3 regions of the Paraburkholderia sp. J11-2 genome follow, and region 2 is predicted to be linked to each of the others. Evidence: riboswitches for the same ligand, from Rfam matches in the RefSeq annotation. Region 2 holds a riboswitch; each other region holds the start of a gene.
The links. A riboswitch is a leader RNA that binds a small molecule or an ion and turns the genes downstream of it on or off. The one in region 2 is predicted to bind fluoride.
Positions count from the first base shown of each region.

Region 1: another riboswitch for fluoride. It lies ahead of U5A57_RS19625 (voltage-gated chloride channel family protein); the one in region 2 lies ahead of U5A57_RS15060 (amino acid-binding protein).
Region 3: another riboswitch for fluoride. It lies ahead of U5A57_RS19145 (MutS-related protein); the one in region 2 lies ahead of U5A57_RS15060 (amino acid-binding protein).

Region 1 is NZ_CAJMYY010000013.1:144,712-150,304, reverse strand. Features, by position in the region: gene U5A57_RS19635 (EAL domain-containing protein) at 1-622, shown strand, start outside; gene U5A57_RS19630 (methyl-accepting chemotaxis protein) at 640-2,193, opposite strand; gene U5A57_RS19625 (voltage-gated chloride channel family protein) at 2,415-3,704, opposite strand; fluoride riboswitch at 3,798-3,869, opposite strand; gene U5A57_RS19620 (penicillin acylase family protein) at 3,936-5,593, opposite strand, start outside.
Region 2 is NZ_CAJMYY010000009.1:184,167-189,759, reverse strand. Features, by position in the region: gene U5A57_RS15075 (hypothetical protein) at 1-285, shown strand, start outside; gene U5A57_RS15070 (MFS transporter) at 319-1,530, shown strand; gene U5A57_RS15065 (hypothetical protein) at 1,510-2,613, opposite strand; fluoride riboswitch at 2,910-2,982, opposite strand; fluoride riboswitch at 3,093-3,154, shown strand; gene U5A57_RS15060 (amino acid-binding protein) at 3,343-3,765, shown strand; gene U5A57_RS15055 (dynamin family protein) at 3,808-5,478, shown strand.
Region 3 is NZ_CAJMYY010000013.1:33,704-39,296, forward strand. Features, by position in the region: gene U5A57_RS19130 (MFS transporter) at 1-219, shown strand, start outside; gene U5A57_RS19135 (porin) at 351-1,430, shown strand; gene U5A57_RS19140 (ATP-dependent protease) at 1,499-1,882, opposite strand; fluoride riboswitch at 2,084-2,146, shown strand; gene U5A57_RS19145 (MutS-related protein) at 2,305-3,840, shown strand; gene U5A57_RS19150 (MutS-related protein) at 3,837-5,390, shown strand; gene U5A57_RS19155 (DUF190 domain-containing protein) at 5,474-5,593, shown strand, end outside.

The DNA.
Region 1 (5,593 bases), on a different contig from region 2:
CGAAGACAATCACCTCATTCAGCCTTTGACCGATCTCGTGCTCGAAAAGACCATCGCGCAGCTCGGCAAATTGCTGGCCGCCAATCCGTCGTTTTATGTCTCGATCAATGTGAGCAGCGAGGATCTGCAAAGCCTGCGCTTTCTGAACCTCGTTACCGCATCGCTCAAAGGAACAGGCATCGCGCCCGCGCAAATCCGCATCGAGGCGACCGAGCGCAGTTTCATGAACGCGGAAGCCACGCGCAGTGTCATTGCGGCATTCCGGGCCGCCGGTCATCCCATCTATATCGACGACTTCGGCACCGGCTACTCGAGCCTCGCGTATCTGCAAACCTTCGAGATCGACGTGCTGAAAATCGACAAGTCGTTCGTCGATACGATCGTCCAGGATACCGCTTCTAGCGTGGTCGCGCCGCACATCATTTCGATGGCCCACGAGCTGGGCCTGCAAATCGTCGCCGAGGGCGTGGAGACGGGGGCACAGGTGACGTGGCTGCGCAACAAGGGGGTTCAGTACGGACAGGGCTGGTATTACGCGAAAGCGATGTCCGCCGGCGATCTCGCGAAATGGCTGGGCAAGCATCGCGTGCCGCGTGAGGCGAACAGCATGCCGGCGATTTAAACGCAGCAGAGAACGGCTTAATTCGCAAACCTGAATACCGAAACGGCCTGCTGCAACTGCGCCGCCTGATCGGCCATCGAGCTTGCGGCAGCGGCCGCCTGCTCGACCAGCGCCGCGTTCTGCTGCGTGACCTGGTCCATTTGCGCCACCGCCCGGTTGACCTGCTCGATGCCCGTGCTCTGCTCGCCCGAGGCGGCGACGATTTCGCCCATGATGTCCGTGACGCGCTGCACCGCCTCCGTTACCTCGACCATCGTCGAGCCCGCGCGCTGCGCCAGCGTTGCGCCGTTTGCAACGCCCGCCGTCGAGGCTTCGATCAGCTCCTTGATCTCGCGCGCCGAAGCCGCGCTGCGCTGCGCGAGCGCGCGCACCTCGCCCGCCACGACCGCGAAGCCGCGCCCCTGCTCGCCGGCGCGCGCCGATTCGACGGCGGCGTTGAGCGCAAGAATGTTGGTCTGGAAGGCGATTTTCTCGATCGTCGCGATGATATCGGTCATGCGCCTCGCGTCCTGCGCCACCTCACCCATCGTCCTCGCCACTTCGCTGACCAACTCGCTGCCGCGCGCCGCAACCTCCGAAGCGCCGCGCGCAAGCCCGCCCACCTGTCTCGCGTTCTCGGCATTCTGGCGCACGGTCGAGGTTAGCTGCTCCATGCTCGTCGCGGTTTCGCCGAGCGACGCCGCCTGCTCTTCGGTGCGTTGCGAGAGATCTGTGTTGCCTTGCGAGATTTCGCGGGCAGCAAGAAGGATAGAACCGCTCGAGTCTTGAATGTTGGCGACGATGCCAGTCAGTTGCACACGCATCTCGCCCAGCGCGTGCAACAGACTACTCGAATCGCCGGGTCGCATTGTTACGGATACCGAAAGGTCTCCGGCTGCAATACGGCCTGCAATTTCCATGGCGTAAGCCGGCTCGCCGCCCAGTTGGCGTGAAAGCCGCCGCGAAATCAACCAGGCTAGCAGCGCGCCGGTCGCGACCGCCCCGAGCAGAATCGCAATGACGAGCGCGCGCATATGCTGGAATTGCGCTGTGGCTGCGGTCTGCGCGTTTTTCGCCTCGCGTTGCAGCGAATCGATCAGCGCGGCCACGCTGTCGCCCAACGCAACGCTCGCCGCAATCGCGCGGCGCACGAGTTCGGCGTTGTCCACGCCTGCGGGCACGGGCGCGAAGCCGATTTGCTGATGCACGATCGCTTCCCATGCGGAGGTCTTCTTGAGCACGTCGTCATAGAGCGCGCGGTCGCCAGCCGACACGCCTGCACCGGCGTAGCGATCGAGCGACTCATGCATGCGCTTGAGCTGCGCGACGATGTCTTCCTTCAGATGGTTGCGCCCCGCTTCATCGGCGTAGCCCAGATTCGCCGCGTCGAGGTCAGTGCTCAACTTGCTGCGCGCCGCTTCCTCCAGCCAGAACTGGCCGCTCATGTGCCGGTTGCAGATTTCATCGGCAATATCATGCATCGACGCCAGCGACGAGACGCCGGCAATACCCACGGCCACCGCAAATACGATCACAACGGCGAATGCTGTCAGCAGCTTTTTGAACACCGTCATGCGATCGAGCCACTTCATGGCTGTCCCCTTATTCGATTCCCTGTTATGTGGCTCACGGCGAGACCCTGCCTCGACGCGAGCGCGGCAAGCTTGACTCATCCCCCACACCAAGGGTAGGAGGCGAACCGATATAGGGAGAATCAGCCAGCGCTTCTGGCGTCGTCCGCTCACTTCTGCTAACGAGCCCGATGCGCTTCGCTTTCAGGTGGACAAGACAACGATGACGCGATGCCGGAGACTCAATCGCTGCTCCGTACACGGCGCAACGCGGGAATGTCCGAAAGACGCATGCCAGCGGGCAAAAGCGGATGCTTCGCCTGCCCCACGCGCTGCGCGCGGTAGATGCCCGTGTGGCCGGAAAACAGATAAGCCACCACGCAGGCCAGCGCCGCATACACGCCAATGTCGGCGCCAAACAGCTCGATTGCCATGACCGTCGAAGCGATCGGCGTGTTGGCGGCGCCAGCGAATACGGCAACGAAACCAAGGCCCGCGAGCACCGGCATCGGCAAGGCCAGCACATGCCCCAACGCATTGCCGAGCGTCGCGCCGATATAGAACAGCGGCGTGACTTCGCCGCCTTTGAAGCCCGATGCCAGCGTCACGACGGTGAAGCCGAACTTGCCCGCGAAGTCGTAGACGGGCAACGGATGATTGAACGCTTCGACAATGGTCGGAATGCCCAGGCCGAGATACTGCGGCACGTTCAGCGCGGTAGCGGCAAGCGCCACGACGATACCGCCCACGAACGGACGCGCCGGCGCGTAGGCAATCTTGCGCTTGATGAACGCCGAGAGCGCGTGGGTCGAGTCGGCGAACAGCATGCCCACTACGCCGAATGCGATGCCCGCGAGAATGGCCGAGCCAAGTCCGAGCGGCGTGACATGCGGGACGAACGCAATGCTATAGACCGTGTGATGGATGCCCCACGCGCGGCACACCTGGTCCGCGACCAGCGACGACGCCACGCAGGTCAGCAGCGCGTCGTAACGCAGGCGCCCGATTGCGAGCACTTCCAGCCCGAAGATCGCGCCGGCCAGCGGCGTGCCGAACACCGACGAAAAGCCCGCTGCAATGCCGCCCATCAGCAGAATGCGGCGCTCCTCGCGGTCGAGGCCGAAAACGTGCGTGACCCGGTCGGCGAGCGCGCCGCCCATCTGCACCGCCGTGCCTTCGCGTCCGGCCGAGCCGCCGAACAGATGCGTGACCACGGTGGCGACGAGCACGAGCGGGGCCATCCGCTTGGGCACGATTCTTTGCGGGTCGTGGATTTCGTCGATCAGCAGGTTGTTCCCGCCTTCCACCGGCTTGCCGACACGGTGATAGACCCAGCCGGTCGCGAAGCCGGCAACGGGCAGCAGCCAGAGCAGCCAGGCATGGGCGACGCGGATGTCGGTTGCGCGATCGAGCGCATAGAGGAACAAGGCGGAGGCGCTGCCCGCCAGGGCGCCAAGCACGGACGAGAGCAGCAGCCAGCGCGCGAGGTACGGAACCATCGCGAACTGCTCGATAGACTTCAGGGATTTCATTGCGGTCCAGGTTTGCGTTTGCTTGCACGGTTGCAAATCACCTGGGCGACAGGGGGGGCGTCGCGTGGACGGCCTACGACCTCCTGCACCCAGGAACTCGTAGGCATCATCAGCGCTGCGGGAACGCAGGGCGGTTACGGGAGGAATGCCATCTCCGAAAGCCCCGTGATTTTATGCGACAACATAAGACGCTGCAACAGGATCGTCGCCGCGCTGGCGAACCTGCGGCCCTCAGTTTTGAGCCTGCTGCGCGCCGGCCGGGACGAGCTTGAGCGTATGAACGGCGGTACCCGGCAGGAACGGCGCTGCGTCGCCACGCACCCATGTTTCATGTCCCGCGAGAAAGTACGGCGACATGGGATTACCCGACTGCCCGCCCGGCATCTCAAAGATCCCGTCCTGCTCGCGCCCCGGCGACACCGCGAAACGCTCGGACGCGCCAAACGCCGGCGACTGCACGCGCGGCATGTTGGAGTCGCCCGGCAACGGGTCATGCGGCGCGCTGAGCCAGCCGCGAACCCACGGCAGCCACTCCGGCACCATGCGCGCGAACGGATGCGCAATTGCCGCGCGGTTGCGCTCGCCCCAGCGTGCGTCTTCGAGCTTCGTGCCATTCGTGCCATTCGCACCATGCGGCAAGCTAGCGATCGTATGGTCGATACGGTCCAGCATGAACGCGCGCCAGTCCGCGAAGGCTCCCGGTATCCAGGCGCGATCGTCGGCGAGTGTCTCCATCGTCGCTTCGTAACGCGAGTTCGCCGCGCGATAGCTGAGGCCCGGCGCAATCGCGGCCAACTGTTTGTCCAGTACACCGAACCATGCCTGGTAGAGCGAGTCGTAAAACGCGCGCACGAGCCGGTAGCCGACGGCATCCACATCGGCGCGGCCGTCCCACGCCTGGACCAGCCGCTGGAATTCGGCGCGTTTGGGATGACCGTCGAGTGCGCGCGCATCGAGCGCGTCCAGCGCGACACGTCGCCAGAACTCGATCCAGAACGCGCGGTCGTCGGTCTGCACCGCGAGCAGGTCGCGCTCGCTCGCATGCGGCAGCGCGAACAGGTCATTGCGAATCTGCGTGGCGCGCGCGCCGAGATCCGTGCCGGCGTCGCCGATGCGCGCCACGTCCTCCAGCGGCACGGTACGGTTGTTCGCGGTCCAGATGCGCCCGGCCGGCGGATCGACGCGCACCGGATACGCATCGGGCGAACGGTACCCTTGCCAGCCGGCATACGTTTCGGAGCGGTACGGCAAGCTCGCGAGCGCCGCCGCGCCGCCGTCGGCATCCGCGAAGCGCGGCAGCGGCCCGGCAAGCGTCCAGCCGATATGGCCTTGCGCGTCGGCCACCATGAAATTCTGCGTCGGCAAGCCAAAGGTCTGCGCGGCGCGCAATGCGTCGGCGACGTTCGTGGCGCCTTCGAGCTGCATGAAGTTCATGTTGGTCGCCTGTGGATCCTGCGCGACCCAATGCAATGCATAGGCGTGCTCGCCGACAACGAGTTGCGGCCCCCAGCGCGTTTGCACGACCGGCAGATCGACGCTCGCGCCGCCGTTCACATCGAGGCGCTCGTGGATCAGCCGCGCCTTGTCCCATCCGCCGCCCGGCACCCGGTAGCGCAAGGGATCGGCAGGATCACGCTGAAGTTCGACCAGATCGACGAAGCGCGCATAGCTGTTCGTAAAGCCCCACGCGATATGGCCGTTGCTGCCGGCCACGACGGACGGCGTACCCGGCAGGCTGACGCCCGTGATACGCCGCTCGCCGCCATCGGGGGCGGGATACACGAGCGAGAGGCGGTACCAGACGTTCGGCAGCGCGAGTCCCAGGTGCATGTCGCTCGCGAGCAGCGCGCCGCCGTGCGCGCTATGCGCGGCGTCGACCGCGAAACCGT
Region 2 (5,593 bases):
GCGAATGAAGTGCTGGCGTGGGCTTTCTCATTTCTCGCGATCGCGATCTATCCAGGAATGCAGCGATGGTGGTTCATGGCCCTGGGAGCTGTGACCATGCCTGTGGCAATGACATGGATCGGCCGGGATGCGAAAAGGGCCTATGAAACCGCGGCGCACGAGCGGTTTCTGGGCTTCGACGGCCTCCCTCCACGCGTAGCGTCGATTGCCGATAACTGCCCGAGTCGATGGCTCGTCCTCCTGCATATCCAGATGCATCCCGAGTTGCGTTTCCACGAACGCTAGGCAGCGCGATTTCCGTCGCGAGCGGAGACTGTCATGAATGGCACCGATGGAGGCTTCGCTGCACGACGCGCCATGAGGTTCGTACTCCTCGTGGGCGTCCTCAGCCTTTTCGCGGATTGCACCTATGAGGGGGCGCGCAGTGTCCTCGGCCCATGGCTCGCCACAATGGGTGCGTCCGCTGCTGCCATCGGAATTGTGGTCGGGTTTGGCGAACTGCTGGGTTACGGGCTGCGCGTCGTGTCGGGGAGACTGGCTGATGCGTCGCGCCAGTTCTGGCCGATAGCTATCACGGGCTACGTCGTGCAGATGAGTGCGGTTCCGCTCCTGGCTTTCGTTCAGAGCTGGCAGCTCGCAGCGGTCCTGATCGTGTTGGAGCGCACGGGCAAGGCCATACGCAATCCGCCGCGAGACGTGATGCTCGCCAGCGCGGCAAAACGAATCGGTGGCTATGGTTGGGCCTTCGGGATACATGAAGCATTCGACCAGTTTGGCGCCATGGTGGGACCGCTCATTGTCGCTGCCATCGTCGCCGTGCGCGGAGACTATCGCTTTGCGTTTGCCGTCCTGGCTATCCCCGCCTCTTTCAATCTGTGCTTCGTCGCGCTCGCACGTATCGCCTTTCCGCGCCCCGAGGACCTGGAGCAACGCGACAAGGAGGACGCAGTCGTCGATCGTTATCCTCTGGACTACTGGGTGTATCTTGCGGGGGCGGGCCTCGTCGCCGCCGGCTTTGCGGACTACCCGCTGATCGCGTATCACTGGTCAATCCATCGGGTGATTCCGGTGGACTGGGTGCCGCTGCTATACGCGGTCGCCATGGCGGTGAGTGGGGGAGCGTCGCTTCTTCTCGGACGACTTTTTGACCGGTACGGGTTTCGCGTCCTGATCGCGTTGACCATCGTCGCTGCGGCTTTCGCGCCACTGGTGTTCCTTGCAGGCCGCATGGAATACGTCGTTCTCGGCGCCGCGCTTTGGGGCATGGGCATGGGAGTTCACGAGTCCATCATTCCCGCGGCCGTGGCGCCGATGGTAAGCCGGGCGCGCCGGGCGTCTGCGTTCGGTGTCTTCACGGCCACCTACGGGGTCTGCTGGTTTGCCGGTAGCGCATTGATTGGCTGGATCTATGACAGGTCGATCACGGGCGCAGTCGCCTTCTGCGTCATTTCGCAGCTGCTTGCCCTTCCCGTGTTCGCGTGGGTCAGCCGTCGGAATGCGGGACCGAACTCAGGCATCGCCGGAAAGTAGCGCCTTTGTCTGGACGCCAACACTTTTGCGGAGTTCGGGCGCGGGCGGTGCGTGGTGATCCCGGTGCAGGGCATTGCATAACGCGGTGTTAAGTCGGTGTTCGATCAACGGATCCGATGCGTAGATAAGCGCCTCTGCGAAGTGCTTCAAGCATACCCCGGAGGTGACCCGCGCAGCGTGATCGTCATCCTTCGCCCGGCTCACTTCCCTGATCAACCGGGCAATGGCTCGGCGCGCTGCAATTTCTTCGGTGTCACAGCCAGGGCACGATTCGCGCTGAACGGTTTCAGAGGCGTGCGCGGTACCATTCGCGCGGGCGGCGCTGCCTGCCGCATTAAACCACCGGAGCCTGCTGCGCGGACGCCGTTTCGGAGCGTTGCTGGCTCCCGGCACAGGCGCGACCGGGCGAGCGGCCAGCACGCCCTCGAGATAGCGCTGAAGCGCCGCGCGCTGCAGTTCCCGGTCTGGCTGCGCGAGGCAAAGGAACAGGTGATTTCGACAGGTCGGGAGCGTGATCCAGCCAGGTTGTTCAAGACGCACGTTCTCCGCCGCAGACGTCAGCCACTGGGTGCGCCCTGTGCGAATCGCCTCGCAGACCGGACACACACAAGGTGACTCCTCCCGGGGCATGCCATCGCGAGCCAGTTGGTAAAGCATATGTCGTACGGCTATGGCGCTCTCAGAGGAGCTGACGATCGACGGCGCGTCGAGTACTTCGAGTGCCGTGTGTGCCATGTTGCGTAACTGGCGAACGAGACGGCCCCGCAAGGGCGGTTCCGTGCGTTGGGCCAGAAGCTGGGTGTGGGTAAAGCACAGCGGCGGCAAGCCACCATACTTGCCGTTATGTTCCAGCCCGCGCAGCACGCTCGCCAACGCACGCCCTTCGCTACGATGAAAATACGTACATGCAGGACAGCGCCCCCGGGCATTGAACAGGATGTCCTGCAGCAACTCGTCCTGAAGGGCCGTGCGCTCAAGCAAAGAGACGAGATGGCGGGCAGCCGCGTGAATCGTGTCGTCAAGGGCGCGTGCAGCCTTGCGGGACGACGCAAGGACGGCCGCATGATCCGGGCAGAAACCCATGCTCGTCGCTACGGTCTGCGCAAGTAACGTACGTGCGCGTGCATCCCGCATCAGGCGTCCAAAGTATCGCTCATTCGCGCCCGCGAGCTGCGTACAGATGACGCATTCTGGCCCGCCAGTGGAAACCGCACGGGCCGTAAGTTCTGACGGGCGTTTGCCCGCAGCGATGAGAGGTGTGGACCAACGGCTGGTGTCGCCCGAGTGGGGGGCTTGTGAGGGCATGGCAGTCACGCTCAGGTTTTCGCTTACGTGACCTGGGGATGGCTCCGGTAGACAGCCAACGGTGCCCCCCCCAGGGGTCCGTAGGCATCATTAGCCGCACAAGGGAAAGCGCGGCGGTTCAGGGAGAATGCCATCTCCGCGAACTCAGTCTATCGCATATCGAAATCCTTCGGCAACGCGACGAACATGGGAAGTTTGACGCCTGCGAGGGCTCGCAAACACGTTGCGACGCGTGGGTACCGGCGATAAGATTGAGGCGTACTGGTGGAGATGGCATTCTCCCTGACCGCCCGCTCGGGCTGATGATGCCTGCTGGCCTGATTGAAGGCGGCACTGGCACGACCACCAGTTCCCTTCATCCTGTTTGTGCCCGTGGCACGTCGACGCATCGACGCTCGCCTGGGGCGAGGCAGATCGTGCTCGCCCTGGTCACACGCAGAGGCCCGTTGCTCCCGTTTCCAGTCGTTTTCTTGCGATGGTCGCGCAAAACCTTGCGAGGCGAGGCCAATGGAACTCGACATCCAGAGCATTGAAATCTGGGAAGCCAACATTGCCGATCAACCGGGCGGCCTGGCGCACGCGCTCGATGCGCTGGATGACGCCGGCATCGATATACAGTTCATCGTCGCGCGGCGCGGTCTGACGGGCTCGGGACGCGGTCAGGTGCTCATTACGCCGCTTCGGGGAGATCATCAGGTCGCGGCGGCAGCGCGCGCAGGTTTCCATATGCCCGAGCATATCCACGCGATCCGCGTTTCCGGGGACAACCGCGCGGGCCTCGCTACGGGCTTGCCTGGCATGATCGCCAGACTCGGCATTAACCTCCTCGGTTTCACTGCGTCGACGCTCGGTCGCGGGTTCGTTGCATACATAGCTGCGGACTCGCAGCCTGATGTTGACAGGATCGTGCAGGCGTTGCGCCAGCTTTGAGCGGTCAAGTGTGTCGTTGGGATTGGCGAGCGGAGGCGTCCGATGGATCTTCGTGAGTACGAAAATGCAAAGTTTGAGCTCGCGGGAATGCTGCGTACCTTGTCTGATGCGACGAGGGACATGGGCGAACCGGTCGCGGCGCAGATCCGGGATCTGTTCGTTCGTCTCGCCGAGGACCGGTTCAACCTCGCGGTGGTAGGGCGCTTCGGGCGCGGGAAGAGTTCGCTGATGAACGCCCTGATCGGCGTCGAGCGTCTGCCCACGGGGATTTTGCCGCTGACGGCGGTGATTACAGCCGTTGTCTACGGCAGCACCGAAAAGGTCGTCATCCACTACGAAGGACGCCGCCTTTCAACAGAAATTACGCTCGAAGAGCTTCCACAGTTCATTACGCAACGGGCCAACCCGGGCAACATGCGGGGCGTGAAGACCGCAGAGGTGCAACTGCCAGCCGAGCTGTTGCGTCGAGGCTTCCATTTCGTTGATACGCCGGGACTGGGCTCAGCCATCGCGGAGAACACGCGAACGACAGAATCATTCCTTCCCGAAGCCGATGCAATGCTCGTGGTGACGAGCTACGACAGCCCAATGTCTGAGGAGGAGTTTGCCGTATTGCGTCTGGCCGCGAGATACGACCGCCGCGTATTCATGGTGTTGAACAAGCAGGATACGGTGACGCAGGCACAACGGGAGGAAGGGCTCGCCTATGTGAACGAGCAGCTGCAGCGTGTGCTTGGACCTCGCGCGTCACCACCATTCCCGGTTTCCGCGCAGGATGGTCTTGCTGCAAAGTCTCGATGTGATCGGGACGCATTGCGCGAAAGCGGCGTAGCGGCCCTCGAAGACGCCCTCGTCGCCTTCCTTCTGGAAGGCAAGCGGCGTGCATTTCTGGCCAGCTTTTGCGAGCGTGTCCAGGACGTTGCGAGGCGCATGCCAATGGACGCAAGACTCGCCGCAGTTGCTCTCGATATACAGAACTTCCGAACCCGGCTCGAAGCCGATCGCGCGACAGTGAGCCGTTCGCGCACTGTCCCTTCGATTGACATCGAGCTCGGCTCACTGCAGAACCTCCAGCCCTGCGAAATCTGCGAGCGTATCCAGTCTGTCAGTTTCGACTTTTTGTGCCACTACCAGTACGAACTCAGTGTCAGCCCGCAGTCGCAGGACCGTCATGCGCAGGCAAGAGGGCTGTGTGTCACTCACACACGACAACTCGCGGTGCTCGCCTCGCCACGGGGCGTTGCAATTGGGTATCCAGCGCTTCTCGGGGCACTCTCCGCCACGCTCGAGCGCGCGGCACGCGCGGCTGAGGGTGGTATTGAGGATCTCCTTGATCGAAAGGACGTGCTGCCCGATGCGCACGAGTGCGAGTTGTGCAGATTGTGCATGGACACCTTGCATACCACGATTGCAGAGATTGCTGGGCGCCTCGCGCAGGATCCGGCACACGCAGTGGATGCGTTGTCCGGGATCTGCATGCTTCACCTTCCAGCGCTGATCGCCGGTCTGGGCGACGTCAGACTGATGCAGGGCGTTCTCGCGCGCGAAGCCGCGATACTGTCGAGGCTGGCAGATGATCTCAGGCGCTACGCGACGAAGCACGATGCGATCCGCAGGCAGCTCGCCAGCGCCGAAGAGACCGAGGCTGCGGAGAAGACCCTCAAGCTGATCGCCGGGCTTGTCAACGTCCATGTCCCATGGGCAGACGGGTAAAGAGATGCTTCGTTCTACGTAACAGCATTCGACGTGTCGCTTCAGAGGGAAGGCCGTTGCCGGCGCAGCTCTCTTGACACCGCAGACGGGCAATATCGAGGTCGCCTGGATGACG
Region 3 (5,593 bases), on a different contig from region 2:
GAATTGCTGCCCGCCAGCTTTCGCAGCACGGGTGTGTCGCTCGTCTACGCAATCGGCACGACGCTGTTCGGCGGCACCACGCAGTTCGCCGTGACGGCCTTGATTGCCTGGACCGGAAGCCCGATGGCGCCCGCGTGGTACATGGTGGCGACCAGTGTGCTGAGCCTTGCCGCCATGGCGATGCTTCCCGAAACACGCAACGTGGACGTGTCCAGATAGCGTTCGGCACCGTGCGCGGCAGTGCCCGCGCCCGGCCAGCTACTCACCGCACCTTCGCATCATGCCGGGCGTAAGCCTGGCAGGGGCGCTCGCGCGCCTGCATTTTCACCATAAAGACAATAGAACGAGACATGAAAAAGACCATGATCGCCGGCCTCGTGCTGGCCGGTATGCACGGTGCTGCGAACGCGCAGTCGAGCGTGACGATTTTCGGCAGCCTCGATACAGGGCTGACCTACGTGAGCAACGTCCACGGCAGTTCGTCTTTCGCCATGGCAGACGGCATCAACAAGAGCAACTCGCTAGGTTTCACGGGTGTCGAAGACCTGGGCGGCGGCAAGCATGCGCTATTCAAGCTGGAAAACGGCTATTCGGTGAACACGGGTACGTTGGGGCAAGGCGGACTGCTGTTCGGCAAGCAGGCTTATGTCGGCCTGGGCGATGCGTCGATTGGAGATGTGACGCTCGGGCGTCAATACGACTTCGCGTACTCCATGATCCGCTATTTGCCGTGCTTGTCGTGTGGCATCTACAGTGTTGAAAACGGCGACCTGGATCGCGTTTCCGGCGAGCGGTTGAACAACACGGTGCAATTCATGTCGCGCACGGTTGCGGGCTTTTCGGCCGGCGCGCAGTACAGCTTCGGCGCAAGTTCCGGCAGCACGACGACAAACGCCGGTCGCGCGGTGAGTGCAACGGTGCAATACGCCGGCAGCGCCTTTGCCGCAGGCGCCTTCTACACCGATATCAATGGCGCCCCCGTCTATGTCGGCATGACTGGCGCGGCGGAAATCTTCGGGCGCCCGATCACGCCCGCTACCGCGTTGCTCGTCGACAAGCAGCGCATCTTCGGATTTGGCGCGACCTATACACCGGGTCAATGGCGGGTGTCAGCGGTTTATACCAATACCCATCTGGAACTTGGAAACGCCAGCGCACAGGATCAGGTGATTCACGTCGGCGGTGAGTATCGGCCCCGGCCCGATCTCGTGCTCGCTACCAAGCTCACGTACGACAAGCTCGATGCGTCGCATTGGCTCACGCTCTCATGCGGCGTGGACTATTTGCTCTCGAAGCGCACAGATGTCTACCTCGACGTGCATGCGCAGCGAGCATTCGGGGACAGCACCAAGGCATCGATCGCGCTGGCCGGCACTTCGTCGACAGACAGCCAATTCCTGTCGCGTGTGGGCATCAGGCATTTGTTCTAGCCGTTCTCGCGGGTACGGCCTGATTTTCGGGGGCGACGCTCTGGTCACACCCCGACGCCCAGCGGTGATCAGAGGTCTCCGCGCACTTCACCGGTGCCCAGCACGTTGCGCTGCCGGTTGACCTCCGCCCAAAGCGCATCGCTGTCGTCGTCGCGCAGCAGGACCATCCAGTCCAGTTGATCGTCGGTCACGCCGAAGTATTCCAGGATCTCCCTGCGAACGGCATCGACGAACTGCGCGTATTCCGGCGTTGCCTGGGCCTGCGCGTGCAAGGCGTCGTATGCCGCATCGTCCACGCCGCCGCCGTGCTCGTCGATGTAGTGCGAGATCCACTGGTCGCGTTCGCGGTCGTAGTCGGCCTCGGCGCGCATCGCCTGCACAGCCGTGTAGAAGTCCAGTTGGGCAAACGCGGCGATCGCCGCCGTTGTTGCCTCGTCGAATGGGGTTGTCATCGCATATCTCATGTGGGCCGTGGCACATTATCGCGCGGGCCGCGACTGGACGCCCGAGACTCCCTCACTTTCGCAACTGCGATGCCCGCGCAGGCGGCCTGCGGCGCGTTCGAACGCTGTCGATGCGGCAGCTGCCACACACCGCGTTCTGCCCGGGTACGCCCGCCTGGGGGCTTGCAGCGCTGGCGATAGAGGCGTAACGTTGTTGCAGGAGATGGCATTCTCCTGGAACCGCCCCGACGGGCTAATGATGCCTACCGGCCTGGGAACAGGCACTGTCGGTGCATGCGGTTTCTTCGCTGGCCCCACCTGTGTCTGTGCCGTCAAGACGGCATCTCCCGGTTCACATCGTCACAGCCCAACCTTCGTTGGGCTTGGGTTTCGTCGCGCTCTGCCAAAGGCGTGGCGACGAGGGACTGGAAATGGGATTTCACAGCATCCTGTTTGAGACACCCGAAGACGGGCCGCTTGCTGGCGAAGTGCACGAGCCGGAGTGCTTTGGCGACCTGAATCTCGACCAGATTGAGCTGAAGCTCACGCAAGGCTATGACGAGTACGACCTGAAGCCGTTCTTTCGTACAGCGCTCGATCGTGAGAGTGCAATACGGTACCGGCACGACGTGATGCGCGACCTCGGGAGCCACGAGATTTCCCGCTGTATTCACGCCTTTGCGCAGTCGATGCGCAAGATGCGCTCAGCGCTGGCACAGGCAGAGAAGCTTTACTATCCGCGACAAAAACAATGGTGGTTTCTCGAAGCTGCGTTCCGGTATTGCGATGCGCTTGGGACGTTAGAAGCCACGCTACATGAGACTCACCCGAAGTCGGCAGGCTTGCGCGAGTTCAGCGCGTGGCTTGCAGGGTATCTTCGTGGCGAGGACTTCATCGGACTCAGGCGAGATGTGGTGGACCTGCAGACGGCGCTGGAAGCCGTTAGATACGCGGTGCACATTCACGGCAACGCGGTGGCCGTGCTGAATGACGACCGCGAGAGCGATTACAGCGCATACGTCGTGGCTATTTTCGAGCGATTCAAGCAGGGTGAGGTCAAGGACCACAGTGTCGAGGTCAAGGAATGGCCGGAAATGAATCACGTCGAGGCACAGATACTGGACTACGTCGCCAGGCTCCAGCCTCAACCATTTGCGATGCTCGCCAGCTTCCAGCTCAATCACACTGACTTCCTTGACGCCACCATCGCCTCATTCGACCGCGAGGTGCAGTTCTACATCGCGTACGACGCCTATATTCAGAATTGCCGGGAGCAAGGTCTTCCATTCTGCTTCCCGGTGGTTTCGTCGTCGAGCAAGGCCGAACGTTGTCACGATACGTTCGACCTCGCGCTCGCGCACAAGCTGTGTGCAGACAAGCTTCCAGTTGTGCGCAACGACTTCTGGCTGGAGCGTGCTGAGCGCATTATTGTTGTCTCGGGTCCCAACAACGGCGGCAAGACGACTTTCGCCAGAGCGTTCGGGCAACTTCACTACCTCACGAGGCTGGGTTGCCCGGTGCCCGGCAGTGAGGCGCGCCTGTATCTCTGCGATCAGCTCTTTGCACATTTTGAGCGTGAAGAGAATACGAAGGACATGCGCGGCAAGTTGCAGGATGACCTCATGCGCATGCACGCCATCCTGGCGCGAGCCACGCCCCGCAGCGTCATCGTGATGAACGAGATTTTCAGTTCCACGACGCTTGCCGATGCGCTATTTCTCTGCCGCCGGATCGTCAACCGGATTATGGAACGCGACGCGCTTTGCGTATGCGTGACCTTTGTCGAAGAGTTGGCCCGGCTCGGCGCGCAGACAGTGAGCATGGTCAGTGAAATCTGCCCGTCCAATCCGGCGCAGCGAACGTTCCGTATTCGCCGAAAGCCCGCCGATGGACGCGCATACGCCGTCTCTGTGGCCGAGCAGTACGGGCTCACCTATGAACGCCTGAAGGAGCGCCTTGCATCATGAAAGCATGGTTGCTCTATGCGCAGCGCGATTTCGACTGGCATCGCGGTGAACAATGGAACGAAACCACGCTCACGCGGGATCTCGAACTCGCCACCGTCTTTGCGGCGATGGGGGCGGGCGACGAATTTCTCGAGGGTGTGGCGAAGAAGGTCGTGACCGTCAGTCTGGATGAGCTTGGCGACATTCTTTATCGACAGGCCGTGCTCAGGGATTGTCTGAGCCACGAGGCCGTTGTACGGCGGCTCTATGCGATTGCCGTGGAGGCGCAGGAGACGGAGCGCAAGAGCTTCTACTGGGGATTGACGGCTTCGGCGAGCAGCGTCCTGCACTCGGCCCGAGACCTCGTGCAGGCGTATTTCGCCTCGTTGGTGAAGTTGCGCCAGCTCGCGGACGACGAAACGTCGTCATTCGAATCGGCCGGGTTCAGACGGTTCTTCGCGATGGTGCGCGAAGCGTTGCCGGATGACTATTTCGCAGCTGTTAAGCATTGCCTGAGGGAACTCAGGTTCAACCGCGGTGTGCTGATGAGTGCGCAACCAGGTCGTGGCAACAAGGGCACCCGCTACGTTTTACGCAGACCCCACGAGCCGGACCCGAATCTGATTCGCCGTCTATTCGCAAGGCGGCCACGCTCATACACGTTCCGCATTGCCGAGCGAGATGAGAACGGCGCCCGTGCGGTCGCCGAACTTGAAGCGCGCGGCATCAACCACGTTGCAAACGCGCTTGCCCAGTCGGCTGATCACATCAAGCGCTTCTTCGCGATGTTGCGCGCGGAGCTTGGCCTCTATCTGGGTTTCATGAATTTGCGCAACAGACTGGCAAAGCGAGGTTTGCCAGTCTGTTTTCCTGTGCCTTTTCCGGTTGAGCAGCGCAGGCACAGCTTCTCAGGGCTGTACGACATCAGTCTCGCACTGCGTGTGGAGCACGCACCGGTGGGCAACGATGTCGACGCGAACGGCAAGGATGCTATGGTCGTGACCGGCGCGAACCAGGGCGGGAAATCGACTTTTTTGCGTAGTATTGGAATCGCACAAGTACTGCTCCAGGCGGGCGGCATCGTCGGCGCCTCGGCATTTGAAGCAAACGTCGCGACCGGGATCTTCACGCACTACAAGCGGGAGGAAGATGTCACGATGCAAAGCGGAAAATTCGACGAAGAGTTAAGACGCATGAGCGAGGTCGTTGACCATATCCGGCCTCACGCGCTCTTCCTGTCAAACGAGTCGTTTGCATCGACCAACGAACGTGAGGGCTCGGAAGTCGGTAGAGCGATTATCGAGGCTCTGCTCGAGGCGCGCGTAAAGATATGCCTTGTCACGCATCTGTTCACGTTGGCAAAGGGTCTCGCTACTGAATGCGCGTTTCCCGCAGTCTTTCTGCGGGCCGAACGCCGGGAAGACGGCGAGCGCACGTTCCGCCTGATTCAGGGAGAGCCGCTGCAAACGAGTTTCGGGCAGGACTTGTACCGCGCCTTATTCGAGGAAGACGCCATGGAGTCAGACGATGCTGGGCATAGGCAGGAGCGTTCGCCACGCGTTAAGGCTTGACCCCAGGGCAGCAGCCAGCGGGGCGTCGTCGCTTCTCTGGCTTTTGGCCCGGCACAGTTCATTAACTTGATCAGGAGGTGTTTATGCAAGGTAGTCAACTGACCATCTATGCGGCTAATCAGAGTCATCGCGTCCGGCACCTTTCTGTCGTTGACTGGATACTTGAGGAAGCCAGGCATGCGGACATTCATGGCGCCACGGTG